2 linked regions of the Candidatus Vesicomyosocius sp. SY067_SCS001 genome follow. Each later gene encodes a partner of the first gene's protein in a complex. Links are inferred from orthologs where the notes say so. Each region holds a gene or a part of one and is shown on either strand. Other genes may lie near its edges. The genes, in order: hisF and hisH.

Region 1 (6,506 bases):
GGTTTTTCTCGTCCAATAAATATTGTAAAAGGATGGAAAGAAATGTTACATCGCTATGCTGCCTCAACACTTGGATTGACAATACTTATTCTATTTTTCTTAGCACTAAAAGGAAAACTACAACACCAACAATCATTAAAACTACCTGGATTTAGCGCTTTTTTTGTTATGTTACAAGGCGCGTTTGGTATGTGGACAGTTACATTTTTAGTACATCCTGGTATTGTTACTTTACATTTAATAGGGGGGTTTTTAACTACTGTATTACTTGTTTGGATGTTCTTAAATCAAAAAAAAACACCAACTACTTACCAATACGTTTTAAAAAAACATAAATTTGTATTATTAATAACACTAACCATGCTAAGTTTACAAATCATTCTAGGCGGCTGGACAAGTGCTAACTATGCAGCGCTATCTTGTGGTGAATACTTTCCAACTTGTTTAAACAAATGGTGGCCGCCTGATCTAGATTTTACTAATGCATTATATTGGGGATCATTAGGAACTAATTATGAGTATGGTATATTAGAAAATACAGCACGTTCTGCCATTCAAATGCTTCATCGTATTGGTGCCTTAATAACAACTATATTCATGCTATTACTTATTTATTTATTTAAAAATTACAACCACTTAAGGTTTAATTTAATATTAAGTGTTATTCTATTAACAATACAAATCACACTTGGTGTTCTTAATGTTGTTCTTTCATTGCCAATAATAATAGCAATATTACATAATACAATAGCATTATTATTATTGCTTAGTATTGTTACTATTGTACACAAAATTTTCAAAAAAGATCATCATAAAGAACTTTTATAAAACATAACAACTAACTATTTATTACCATACTCCATTATTAAATAAATCAAAATATTAACCATCCTCTAGCCTACAGAAAAAATAACAAACATTTAATGTAATCATTAAAACACTTAACTATGGTAATACTAACTTAACAATCGCTATTATTAAAACAATAAAAACAAATGTCATAATTAAACCAATAATAATATAGGGCCATGGCCCTTGTTTTTCAGTACGTGCAAAATCTTTTACTAAATCTTCTTTTTTACCAACACCGATCATAGCAGATACAACTGCTTTAAATACTTGTCCTAATCTTTTCATTTAAAAAATTTCCCAAAGAAATATTAGCCAGTAATGGTCAAATAATAGTGCAATAAATAACAACATTAAATAATTAATTGAATACATAAAAGTACTCCAAGCAATTATTTTATCATCTGGATTATTATAAATCTTAATCGCATACACTAGAAACCTAACTCCCAATGCAATTGTTATTACTAAATAAATAAGCCCAGACATGCCTGATAAATAAGGCAATAAACTAACTAATAATAATAATACCGTATATAATAAAATTTGCGTTCTAGTATAGGCTAATCCATGTGTTACTGGTAACATAGGCATATCGATTTTTTTGTATTCTTCAACCCTATAAATAGCTAATGCCCAAAAGTGGGGAGGTGTCCAGATAAAAACAATTAAAAATAACAAACAAGCATATTCAATACCCTGAGTACCAGATACCGCTGTCCATCCTAGTACAGGTGGGGTTGCACCCGCCGCACCCCCGATAACAATATTTTGCGGGGTTGCACGTTTAAGATACAAAGTATAAATGATAGTGTAACCAATTAATGAAATAAACGTAAGCACCACAGTAATAATATTAACAAATAATTGCAAAATACCAAGACCAATAAATCCCAAAAATACCCCCCACACTAATGCTTGATTTTTACTCACCCTTCCTTGTGGCAAAGGGCGTTGATTAGTACGAGACATTTGGGCGTCAATCTGTTCATCAACCACATGATTAAACACTGCCGCTGAAGCAGCTACCATACTAATACCAATTGATGCACTTAATACTAATAATCCGTTAGGTAGATACGGTGCAGGTACGGCTAAAAACATGCCTACCACTGCCGTAAGCAAAATCAATGCCACCACTTTAAGTTTACACAAAGCTAATAAGTCACTAATTAAAGGCATTATAATCTCCTATATTAGCCAATACGTGAATACTTCAACAGGCGTTTTAAATCTTTAATCACACGTTTAACTTCTAATTGTTTTGAATCGTAACGTAACATCACATTACCAAATGGATCAATTAAAAATAAACTATTTTTTGAAAACTGGTTAAATTGTCGACTAAGTGACTCACTAGAATATCCAACTAATACATCTGTTTGTTGTGCTTTAGCTTTACTTGTAATTAACAATAAACATTGAATACGAAGCATGTCTTCATTCATCAAAATTCTAACAGTTCTTATATCATGCAATGCTTTTATACAAATACTATCGCATTGCTTGGTTACATAAGCCAATGTCCATAAACCTTGTAGGTTGTTATTAACATCTGTAAATACTATATCTTCTTTTTCAGTAACAATAATAGGATTAACAAACTCACCAAAATTAATCGTATGACGAGTAAAAGACTCAGGACTTAGGTAAAAAAAAGCCGTTCCAAAAGCAATTGGCAACACAAAAGATGCTAATAATATCCATAATTCTTTTTTAGAATTCATAAAAATCTTATGCTTATAAAGTGCCTATATAATACACTTAAAAAAACCAAAGTTCTAAAGTCTGACTTCTATACCATTTTCTTTCATAGCTTTTTTAGCTTGTTGTATCGTATATTCACCAAAATGAAAAATACTAGCTGCCAATACTGCATCAGCAGCTCCTTGTAGAACACCTTCAGATAAATGTTCTAAATTTCCTACACCACCAGAAGCAATAACAGGTACATCTACTGCATCAGAAACCGCCCTGGTAAGTAACAAATCAAAACCTGTCTTAACACCATCACAATCCATTGAGGTAAGCAACACCTCACCAGCACCATTATTACCACAAGTCATTTTCTTCGCCCACTCAATAGCATCAATCCCTGTATATTTTCGTCCACCATGAGTAAATATTCCCCATTTATTATTATCGATTTTCTTTGCATCAATAGCAATGACAATACATTGTGATCCAAATTCTTCACTTAAATGGTTGATTAAATTAGGATTAAAAATAGCAGCAGAATTAATAGTAATCTTATCTGCTCCTGCATTTAATATAGCACGTACATCTGCCGCTTTACGAATACCACCACCTACAGTCAATGGAATAAATACTTGCTCGGCAATTGCTTCAACCGTATGTATCATGGTATCTCTACCATCAATTGATGCAGTAATATCTAAAAAAATAATCTCATCAGCACCCTCTAAGTCATAACGCTTAGCTACTTCAACCGGGTCTCCTGCATCTTTAATATCAATAAACTTAGTACCTTTAACTACACGACCATTACATACATCAAGACAGGGAATAATTCTTATTGCTAGACTCATAATTATAAATTTTACCGTATATCAGTTCTATATTAACTGTGTTTGCTGACTGTTTGTAATGCTATAGGTATAATCTAACTTTGTTATGAGTACGCTTAAACACATCGCAATTATAATGGACGGTAATGGTCGTTGGGCATCAAAACGCTCTTTGCCCCGTATTCTAGGACATCAACAAGGAATTCAAGCAGTACGTAATGTTGTTAAAGCTTGTTCAATACGCAGTATTAAAACACTTACTCTATTTGCTTTTAGTAGTGAGAATAAAAACCGTTCGACTAAAGAAGTCTCTTTATTGTTTAAATTATTTCTTGATATGCTTCAACAAAAGGTAAAAAAACTTAATAAGCACAACATTAAACTAAAAATAATTGGTGATATGTCTTTATTTCCTATCAAAATTCAACAAGTAGCTCTTGATACACAAGCTCTACTTGCAAACAATACTGGATTAACACTAATAATTGCAGCCAATTATAGCGGCCAATGGGATATTACTCAAGCAGCAGTTAAAATAGCAAAAGCAGCTGTTGCCGGAGACATAAAAGCCAATGATATTAATGTAAAAAACTTTTCACAATACCTGTCATTAGCCAATGAACCAAATGTCGATTTGTTAATCCGTACCAGTGGCGAGCTTAGAATTAGTAATTTTTTATTGTGGGATATTGCTTATAGTGAATTTTATTTCACAAAAACACTATGGCCAGATTTTAACAAATCTGAATTAAAAAAAGCTATTAATAGCTTTAATAATCGTAATCGACGTTTTGGTACAAGACTTTAAAAAAATTATGCTAACAAAAAGAATCATAACTGCTTTCATTTTAGCACCACTAATAATTTGGGCTATATTCGCTATGCCTAATTATTACTTCGCACAACTACTCTTAATTTTTACAGCATTGGGCGCATGGGAGTTTTCCCGTTTAATTAAATTTAAGTGCTTAATCGCTAGAATACTATTAGTATTTAGTATCGTGGTATCTGCACTTATTATTCAAAAAAATACACAAGTTATTCCATTTATACTTTACCTGTCTGTTTTGTGGTGGACAATTAATTTATATTGGGTGTTAAGTTATCCAAGTAAAACTAATTTTTGGTTTGACCCACTTATTGTTCGTATTATAAATGGATTATTGTTATTAGTACCTATGTGGATTGCGCTAATCACTTTGAAACAACAATATGGATCTAAATATTTTTTACTACTTATGTTGATTACTTGGGGCGCTGACTCTGGTGCTTATTTTACTGGTAAAGCAATTGGTAAATGGAAATTAGCACCAAAATTAAGTCCAGGAAAATCAATTGAAGGCGTAATAGGTGGCATTAGTGTTGCTTTAGTGATAATGATGATATTTTTACAAAATCAAAATATAGCAACTAATCAATATTTAAGTTATTTACTATTAACGGTTGTTGTTGCTAATATATCAGTATTAGGTGATTTATTCGAAAGCTTATTTAAACGTATCTCAAATATTAAAGATAGTGGACAAATCCTTCCTGGACATGGAGGAATCTTAGATCGAATCGATTCTCTCACAGCAACAGCACCATTCTTCTTACTAGGACTTGGCTTAATATGAAAAACATAACCTTACTTGGAGCGACTGGTTCTATCGGAAAATCCACGCTATCTGTGGTAGATCTACATCCTGATAAATTTAATATTTTTGCTCTGAGTGCTAACACTGACTGGGAGCAAATGATTAAGTTATGCAACAAATATCAACCAAGTTATGCCATTATGGTAGATGAACAATCTGCTGAAAAATTATCAAATGCTATCACTACTGACACCCAAGTACTTAGTAGTATTCAAGCCTTGGATAAAATTGTTACCCATCAAGATACTGACTATGTTATGGCTGCTATTGTCGGCGCTATTGGTATGTCATCAGCACTTTGTGGTGCCAAAGCTGGCAAGAGAATTATGCTTGCAAATAAAGAATCATTAGTATTAGCTGGTGATATTTTTATGAAAACAGTAAAAGAATTTAATGCCGAACTAATTCCTGTTGATTCAGAACACAGTGCAATTTTTCAGTGCCTAAAAAGTGGCAAATCAGGATTAAATAAAATTCAACTAACTGCTAGTGGGGGGCCATTCTTACACACACCAATTAGCCAATTTAAATATATCACTCCGAATGAGGCCTGTACACACCCGAACTGGTCAATGGGACGTAAAATTTCAGTTGATTCTGCTACTATGATGAACAAAGGATTAGAAGTAATTGAAGCTCATTATTTATTTTCACTCACACCAAAACAAATTGATGTGGTTATACATCCACAAAGCATTGTTCATTCATCAGTCTTTTACAAAGATGGTTCAACACTATCTCAACTAGGAAATCCAGATATGCGGACAGTTATTGCATATGCAATGAGTTATCCAAAACGAATGAACTCTGGCGTTTCTGAACTTGACTTAACTAGCACAGCTTCCTTAGAGTTTTATCAACCAGATTTTGAAAAATTTACTTGCCTTAAACTAGCATTTGAAGCACTTAACAAAGGTGGTAATGCCATGATTACCATGAATGCAGCTAATGAAATTGCAGTTAAGCATTTTCTTAACCATAAAATTAGTTTTTTAGATATACCAAAAATCATCGACCAAACACTAAGCACTATGAAACACGCAACACTAAACTCTTTAGAAGAGGTAATTAACAATGATCTTATTGCTCGTGAAATAGCTCATGAAATTATCAAACAGTATGGATAAATTTTACAAAATTACCATACTAATACTTATGTTTTTTAGCATGATATTCACTCCTGCTTATACTGACAACAATACATATCACTTCACTATTAAACATGGTGATTCACTAAGTCAGTATTTTTCCGAACTTGGGCTTTCTAATCGATTACTTATCAATCTACTTATTGCTAATAAAAATAATAAAAAACTTAACCATTTAAACATTGGTCACAAATTAATTATTAGATTACACAAAAATCAACATTTTAAATCTTTAACTTACCAACTGAACAACATGATTAATCTAGATATTGTGCTTAATGGTAATTACTTTTCCACCGTTCTCAATAAACAACCCAAAAAAATACTTAGCAATTCATCCACAA
Region 2 (6,448 bases), 860 kb from region 1 along the record:
TAAAACATAAGAAATCTATTCGTAAACAACTAATACACTAAACTAGTGTACTTATGAAAACATTTTATTGGTATGACTACGAAACTTTTGGAATTTCTCCCAAAATAGATAGAATCTCTCAATTTGCTGGTATCAGGACTGATGAGAATTTTAACATTATAAATGAACAGATGTTTTACTGCAAACCCACCAATGATTGCTTACTATCACCTGAAACCTGTCTTATAACTGGTATTAGCCCACAATTATGTGAGCAAAAAGGAATGATTGAGCATAAATTTATTAGAAAAATTCATGCTCAACTTTCAACTCCAAATACCTGTATTGTAGGTTACAATTCAATTCGTTTTGATGATGAATTCACTCGTCACACATTGTATCGTAATTTTATAGACCCTTATACTTGGCATTGGAAAAATGGTAATACTCGCTGGGATATATTAGACGTTGTACGCTTATGTTATGCACTTAAAAAAGACACAAGCCTTAAATGGGTTTATGATGAACAAAATAAGGTAATATTTAAATTAGATAAATTATCACTGGCTAATGACATTGAGCATACAAATGCACATAACGCTTTAGCTGATGTATATGCTACTATTGCAATAGCAAAAATCATCAAAAAAACACAACCACAATTATTTGATTATGCATTTAGTTTAAGAAAGAAGAAAACAATTAAGGAAAAAATCAAACTATTTGAACCGATGTTATACACCTCAGGAATATATCCTACTACTCTTTCTTGTACACGTTTATCAGTTGCTCTTGCTTATCATTCATATCATGATCGAGTCTTTGTATTTAACCTTGATCAGGATCCCTGTATTTTACTAGAACTTAACATTAAAAGACTTAAAACTCTAATGTTTACTAAAAATAATCAATCTGCATTATCAAAAGAAATGAAAGGACTACAAATTAAAGAACTAATTTTTAATAAAAGTCCAATGTTTATTCCTAATGTTTATAAACTTGAGTCAAGAATTATTAAACAATTGAAAATTGATATGAGTACTTGTCTTCAACGACTTGAATTTATTAAAGAAAATCAGATTGTAATTAGCAAAGTTGTACAAGATTTATACAGAAATGATCAACAACGTCCACAAAGTTCTGATGTTGATCAAGCATTATATGATGATTTTATTAACGACAATAAAGATAAACATCTTTGCAATCAAATCCAAACTTTATCTACTAATAAATTAAAAAACTTTCATCCAAAATTTAAAGACGAGAGACTCTCAAAATTACTAATGCACTTCAAAGCTAGGAACTATCCAGACGTTCTAACTGAAAACGAAAAAGAAGAATGGTTCAAAACTGTACAAGAAAGAGTCCAAACAGGTATAAATGGATATATAACCATTGATGATTATCTAACACGAATTAACATAATCAGGAAACAACACCCAAATCAAGAAAAATTATGGAAACAACTTGAAACTTATAGCAAGTCGTTCTTTTAGGGTATTTTCATTAGATTTAAATATAAGGTATAATGTTTAGCATTAAGAAAAAAAATAGGCAAAGAAAAAATGAACGCCGAGACACGCACAAAGATATTTGGAAGGTTGCTTAAAAAGATACCAAATCCAACCACAGAATTAAACTATTCAACACCATTTGAACTATTAGTGGCCGTAACATTGTCTGCCCAAGCAACCGATAAAAGTGTCAACAAGGTAACTGACAAATTATTTCCAATTGCCAATACACCTAAAACTATTTCTAAACTAGGGGAAAATACACTTCGAGATACAATAAGAACTATTGGCTTATTTAACTCAAAAGCCAAACATATTATACAAGCTTGTAAAATTCTGATTGAAAAATACAACTCGAGCGTCCCAAAAACTCGTAAAGAACTAGAAGCACTACCTGGTGTTGGTCGTAAGACTGCTAATGTTGTTCTTAATACTGCCTTTGGCCATCCTACTATTGCAGTGGATACACATATTTATCGTGTAGCCAACCGCACTGCTATTGCAAGTGGTAAAACTGTATTAGAAGTAGAAAAAAAATTGGTTAAATTCATCCCTAATGAATACCGAGTACCTGCACACCATTTAATGATTCTACATGGACGTTATACCTGTAAAGCTCGATCTCCATTATGCACAGAGTGTATCTTGCTTGATCTTTGTGAATACGAAGAAAAAAACTTATAATTTTTTAAATATTCCATGTTCAAGATAGAACACAATAGCAAAAATCTCTTAATCCTTAAACAAGCAGCGGTTCAACCAATTAGAAACTCAAATAACATAAATAATATTTACATGTGTAATCTACTTTTATCTTTTAAAAGATAGTTCTAAATTCACTAATTATAAATAAGCACTTAGTTTACTAAACTTCATCAAATTACCAATAACTATTTTTTTGTTTTAGACTAACAATCATTATAAAAATTTATAATCTAGTAATAAATAATCCTGATTATATTGACTTTACTTGAATCTTTTTATTTAGATAAAAAGCATCTACAGAAAACAAGATTTACAAAAAATAAGCTAAATTTTATCTATGTAAAAATTGATTAATCTAATTTATGCTTTTTCACTAACAAATGCCATTCAAAATAAAAGTTGGTTTTAGATTTTTACAAATGAGAAAAATCAGCTTATTGTTGATCTAGATAATTCATAAAATTAAATAAAATAAATCCTTTAACAAAAAAATTACTAAATTCGCCAATTGACAAAATTACTAAGTAACTGCAACCCATCATATTGTGATTTCTCAGGATGAAACTGTACTGCAAACAGTTTATCTTGAGCAATAGCACAAGTGAAATCAACTCCATAACTAGTCAACCCAGCAACTACATTGTTGCTATTTTGTTCTACATAGTAACTATGTACACTATAAAAACGTGTATTATCATCAATATTATGCCAAAGTGGATGTTCTATTGTTTGTTTAACTGTATTCCAACCCATATGTGGTACTTTAAGATTATTAGAAAACTTTACAACATTACCTTCTACAATAGATAAGCCATCGGTACCCCCATTTTCCGCACTAAAATCAAATAAGAGTTGTAAACCTAAACAGATACCCAAAAATGGCTTCTCACTAACGCAATGCTTAATCACGTTAATTAATTTATATTTTACCAATGCTTTTATACAAGCACCTATTGCTCCTTGACCTGGAAAAACAATGCGATCAGCCTCCATAATTAAATCAGTATTATTAGTTATAAATACATTATCATTAGGAGCAACATATGTAAGTGCTTTTTTCACACTGCGTATGTTGCCCATACCATAATCAATAATTGCAATACTTTGCACGAATACTTAAAGTAATCCTTTGGTTGAAGGAATACCTTCTTGACGTTCATCTTCTGTTATTGCCACACGTAATGCCCTGCCAAATGCTTTAAAGATGGTTTCAGCCTGATGATGGGAATTAATTCCTTTAATATTATCAATATGCAATGTAACTAAAGAATGATTAACAAATCCTTGAAAAAATTCTGAAATCAAGTCAACATCAAAGGTGCCAATCATAGCACGTGTAAAACTTACATTCAAATTTAGACTAGGACGACCAGAAAGGTCCAATACAACTCGCGACAAAGATTCATCCAACGGCACGTAAGAATGGCCATAACGTATAAGGCCTTTTTTATCACCTACTGCTTGAGCAAAGGCTTGTCCTAATGTAATACCAATATCTTCAACACTATGATGATCATCAATTTGTATATCACCATCGCATTTAATAGTTAAATCCATTAATCCATGCCGTGCAACTTGATCCAGCATGTGATCTAAAAATGGAACACCAGTATCTATACTTGCATTACCCATCCCATATAAATTTAACTCAACAATAATGTCAGTTTCATTGGTTTTTCTAGATACTTTAATCATATTTATTCTGCAAATTAAAATAATTCTTTATTATAACTATTGACAAAAATAATTACCATAACAATATAAAGGGATAAAGCTAAAACAATTATAAAACTAATAATTTTGGTAATAACCAACATAATCAAAATACCAATAACACTTGCATAAAACAATCAAATTACTCCTAAGGTATAAACAAAATAATTGGCAAAAACTTTTAATAAATAGTTTTTATGATATCAAGATTTATAAATACTCCTCAACTAAAATTTCAGCAATCTGCACGGTATTAAGCGCCGCACCCTTACGAATATTATCAGAAACTACCCACAAATTTAGAGCTTTTTCATGAGAAATATCCTCACGAATACGGCCTACAAACGTATCATCATGATTAGTTGCCTCAACAAATGGCGTAGCATACCCACCATCTTCACGCTTATCCATAACTGTCACACCCTTTGCTTCTGATAGAATCTTAGTAGCTTCAGCTGCAGTAATTTTTCTTCTAGTTTCAATATTAATTGCCTCGGAATGGCCATAAATAACTGGCACACGAACTGCTGTTGGATTGACTAAGATAGTTTCATCTTCAAAAATCTTTTGAGTCTCCCATACCATTTTCATTTCTTCCCTGGTATAACCATTGTCTTGAAAAACATCAATATGTGGAATAACATTAAACGCAATTTGCTTTGGATAAACCTTAATATCAATCTCTTGGCCATTTAATAATTTAACTGTTTGATCTGTTAGTTCAGTAATTGCCTCCTTGCCAGAACCAGATACCGCCTGATAAGTAGCAACATTAATACGCTTAATCCCTACTGCATCATAGATCGGCTTAAGTGCTACTAACATTTGAATGGTTGAACAATTAGGATTCGAAATAATATTACGTTTTGTATAATCTATAATCGCATGAGGATTTACTTCTGGTATAACCAATGGAATATCCTTATCACGGCGAAAATACGCCGTATTATCAATCACAATACACCCTGAATCAGCTGCAATTGGTGCATATTTTTTAGAAATACTACCTCCAGCTGAAAACAAACTAATTTGCACTTGTGAAAAATCAAAGTTATTTAAATCTTGCACCATCCAACTTTTACCCTGACAAAATACTTTTTTACCAGTAGAATTAGCACTCGCTAAAGGATATAAACTATTAATTTGAAAATTTCGCTGTTCTAAAATAGAAAGAATCATCTCTCCCACTACACCTGTTGCACCAACAACAGCAACATCATACTTTTTATTCATAAAATTATAATTTATAAGTTATATAAATAGTATTATACTTGAGTTTTAATCAATATTTTATTCGTCAAAAGCAGGTTATTTTTATTTTATCTCACTATTCAAGATAGTGAACTTTATATTTTGTCAATTTAAAAGACTTACTTTCATAAAAGGAAACTATGGTTACGCATCTAACATTAAAAATATTTTTGTTAAAGTTGAATTTGACACTAAGCAACTACATTGCTTTACAACTTTCCTGTATAAATATTATTTGACTAATGTTAATATAAATATAAATTTTCCGCCAAAATCCAAAAAGAGATAACATTAAATATAATTAAAAATTAATACTTAGAACAGGGATATAACCATAAAAACATTAATAATACATAAGCATAATGCTTATAAAAATCAACACTATGGAAATATAACAATTTCAATACTCCTTCATAATAAAACAAATACCAACATCAAAAAATCATTATGTATAGCATACATAAAATATGTTTTAGCCCCTATGCTAAAAACTAAAATAAACGAGTAGTATGACGATACACTAATAATAAATACCATTTAAATTTTTGATAAATTTAAATAAATTTGATTTTAGTTCTTACTTTAAAACTTATTTTTCATACGATATTATAAATATCAATAAATTGATATTTAACGTTAAATTTTTCACTCAAGTGTTGACATAAGGCTTGCACTCCATAACGTTCAGTAGCATAATGACCCGCAGATATAAAAGCAATATTGTTCTCTTTGGCGATAGCTGGGGTTTGTTCTGATATTTCTCCAGTAATAAAACAATCAGCGCCAATATTAATTGCATGTTTAATATAGCTTTGAGCACCACCAGTACACCATGCAATTTTTTTAATTTGTTGGTTAAGATTACCAAATACTAAAGGTATACGTTGTGTAATATCTTGTACTACTTGAGACATCTCAATAAGTGATAATTTAACTTCACCTTGCCAAACCAAAGTATCTCTAATAGGAGTTGGATTAACAATATTAAGATGCATTGCTAGTTGAATATTATTACCAACTATAAGGTGAGCATCCAAAGGAAGATGATAAGCAAATAGATTAATATTTTTCTCTAGTAAAATCTTGATGCGATTTTTTTTAATGCCGGTAATTACTAAGCTTTCATTTTGCCAAAACAATCCATGATGAACAAATAGAGCGTCAGCTTTTTCATCAATTACTCTTTCAATTAAATCCTGATTAACACTAACACCAGCAATGATTTTTCTAATTTGTTGACGCCCTTCAATTTGCAAACCATTTGGACAATAATCATCAAATATATC

The links.
Region 2: the proteins of hisF (region 1) and hisH are in contact, whole or in part, in a crystal structure (PDB 6RU0), measured with the Thermotoga maritima proteins. The link is inferred for Candidatus Vesicomyosocius sp. SY067_SCS001 from one-to-one orthologs. Residues at the interface, in WP_004080486.1 of Thermotoga maritima: Met1, Leu2, Ala3, Arg5, Ser40, Glu41, Asp45, Glu46, Ala70, Glu71, Ile73, Asp74, Ile75, Pro76, Phe77, Asp98, Lys99, Ser122, Gln123, Glu161, Thr195, Leu196, Asn247, Arg249, Glu251; in WP_004080484.1 of Thermotoga maritima: Asn15, Arg18, Arg22, Arg117, Leu118, Pro119, His120, Met121, Gly122, Trp123, Asn124, Asn134, Gly135, Tyr136, Tyr138, Val140, Tyr158, Glu180, Lys181, Ser182, Ser183, Lys184, Ile185.

The regions. Positions count from the first base shown.
Region 1 is NZ_CP054877.1:27,082-33,587, reverse strand. Bases 1,515-4,290 are described here. They hold hisF (imidazole glycerol phosphate synthase subunit HisF), read right to left. Parts: upstream 3,399-4,290; coding sequence 2,631-3,398; downstream 1,515-2,630. Other genes in these bases: HUW60_RS00130 (phosphatidate cytidylyltransferase), read left to right, coding at 4,193-4,290; uppS (polyprenyl diphosphate synthase), read left to right, coding at 3,484-4,185; HUW60_RS00145 (redox-active disulfide-containing membrane protein), read right to left, coding at 2,046-2,576; cyoE (heme o synthase), read right to left, coding at 1,515-2,031. Outside these bases: HUW60_RS00160 (COX15/CtaA family protein), read left to right, coding at 1-828; HUW60_RS00155 (DUF2970 domain-containing protein), read right to left, coding at 946-1,137; more of cyoE, read right to left, coding at 1,138-1,514; more of HUW60_RS00130, read left to right, coding at 4,291-4,993; dxr (1-deoxy-D-xylulose-5-phosphate reductoisomerase), read left to right, coding at 4,990-6,141; HUW60_RS00120 (M23 family metallopeptidase), read left to right, coding at 6,116-6,506.
Region 2 is NZ_CP054877.1:888,979-895,426, forward strand. The notes cover bases 1,502-4,219. They hold hisH (imidazole glycerol phosphate synthase subunit HisH), read right to left. Parts: upstream 3,309-4,219; coding sequence 2,694-3,308; downstream 1,502-2,693. Other genes in these bases: nth (endonuclease III), read left to right, coding at 1,545-2,177; hisB (imidazoleglycerol-phosphate dehydratase HisB), read right to left, coding at 3,315-3,893; HUW60_RS04300 (aspartate-semialdehyde dehydrogenase), read right to left, coding at 4,122-4,219. Also shown: sbcB (exodeoxyribonuclease I), read left to right, coding at 54-1,475; more of HUW60_RS04300, read right to left, coding at 4,220-5,144; HUW60_RS04305 (Nif3-like dinuclear metal center hexameric protein), read right to left, coding at 5,759-6,448. UniProt on the Escherichia coli protein: IGPS catalyzes the conversion of PRFAR and glutamine to IGP, AICAR and glutamate. The HisH subunit catalyzes the hydrolysis of glutamine to glutamate and ammonia as part of the synthesis of IGP and AICAR.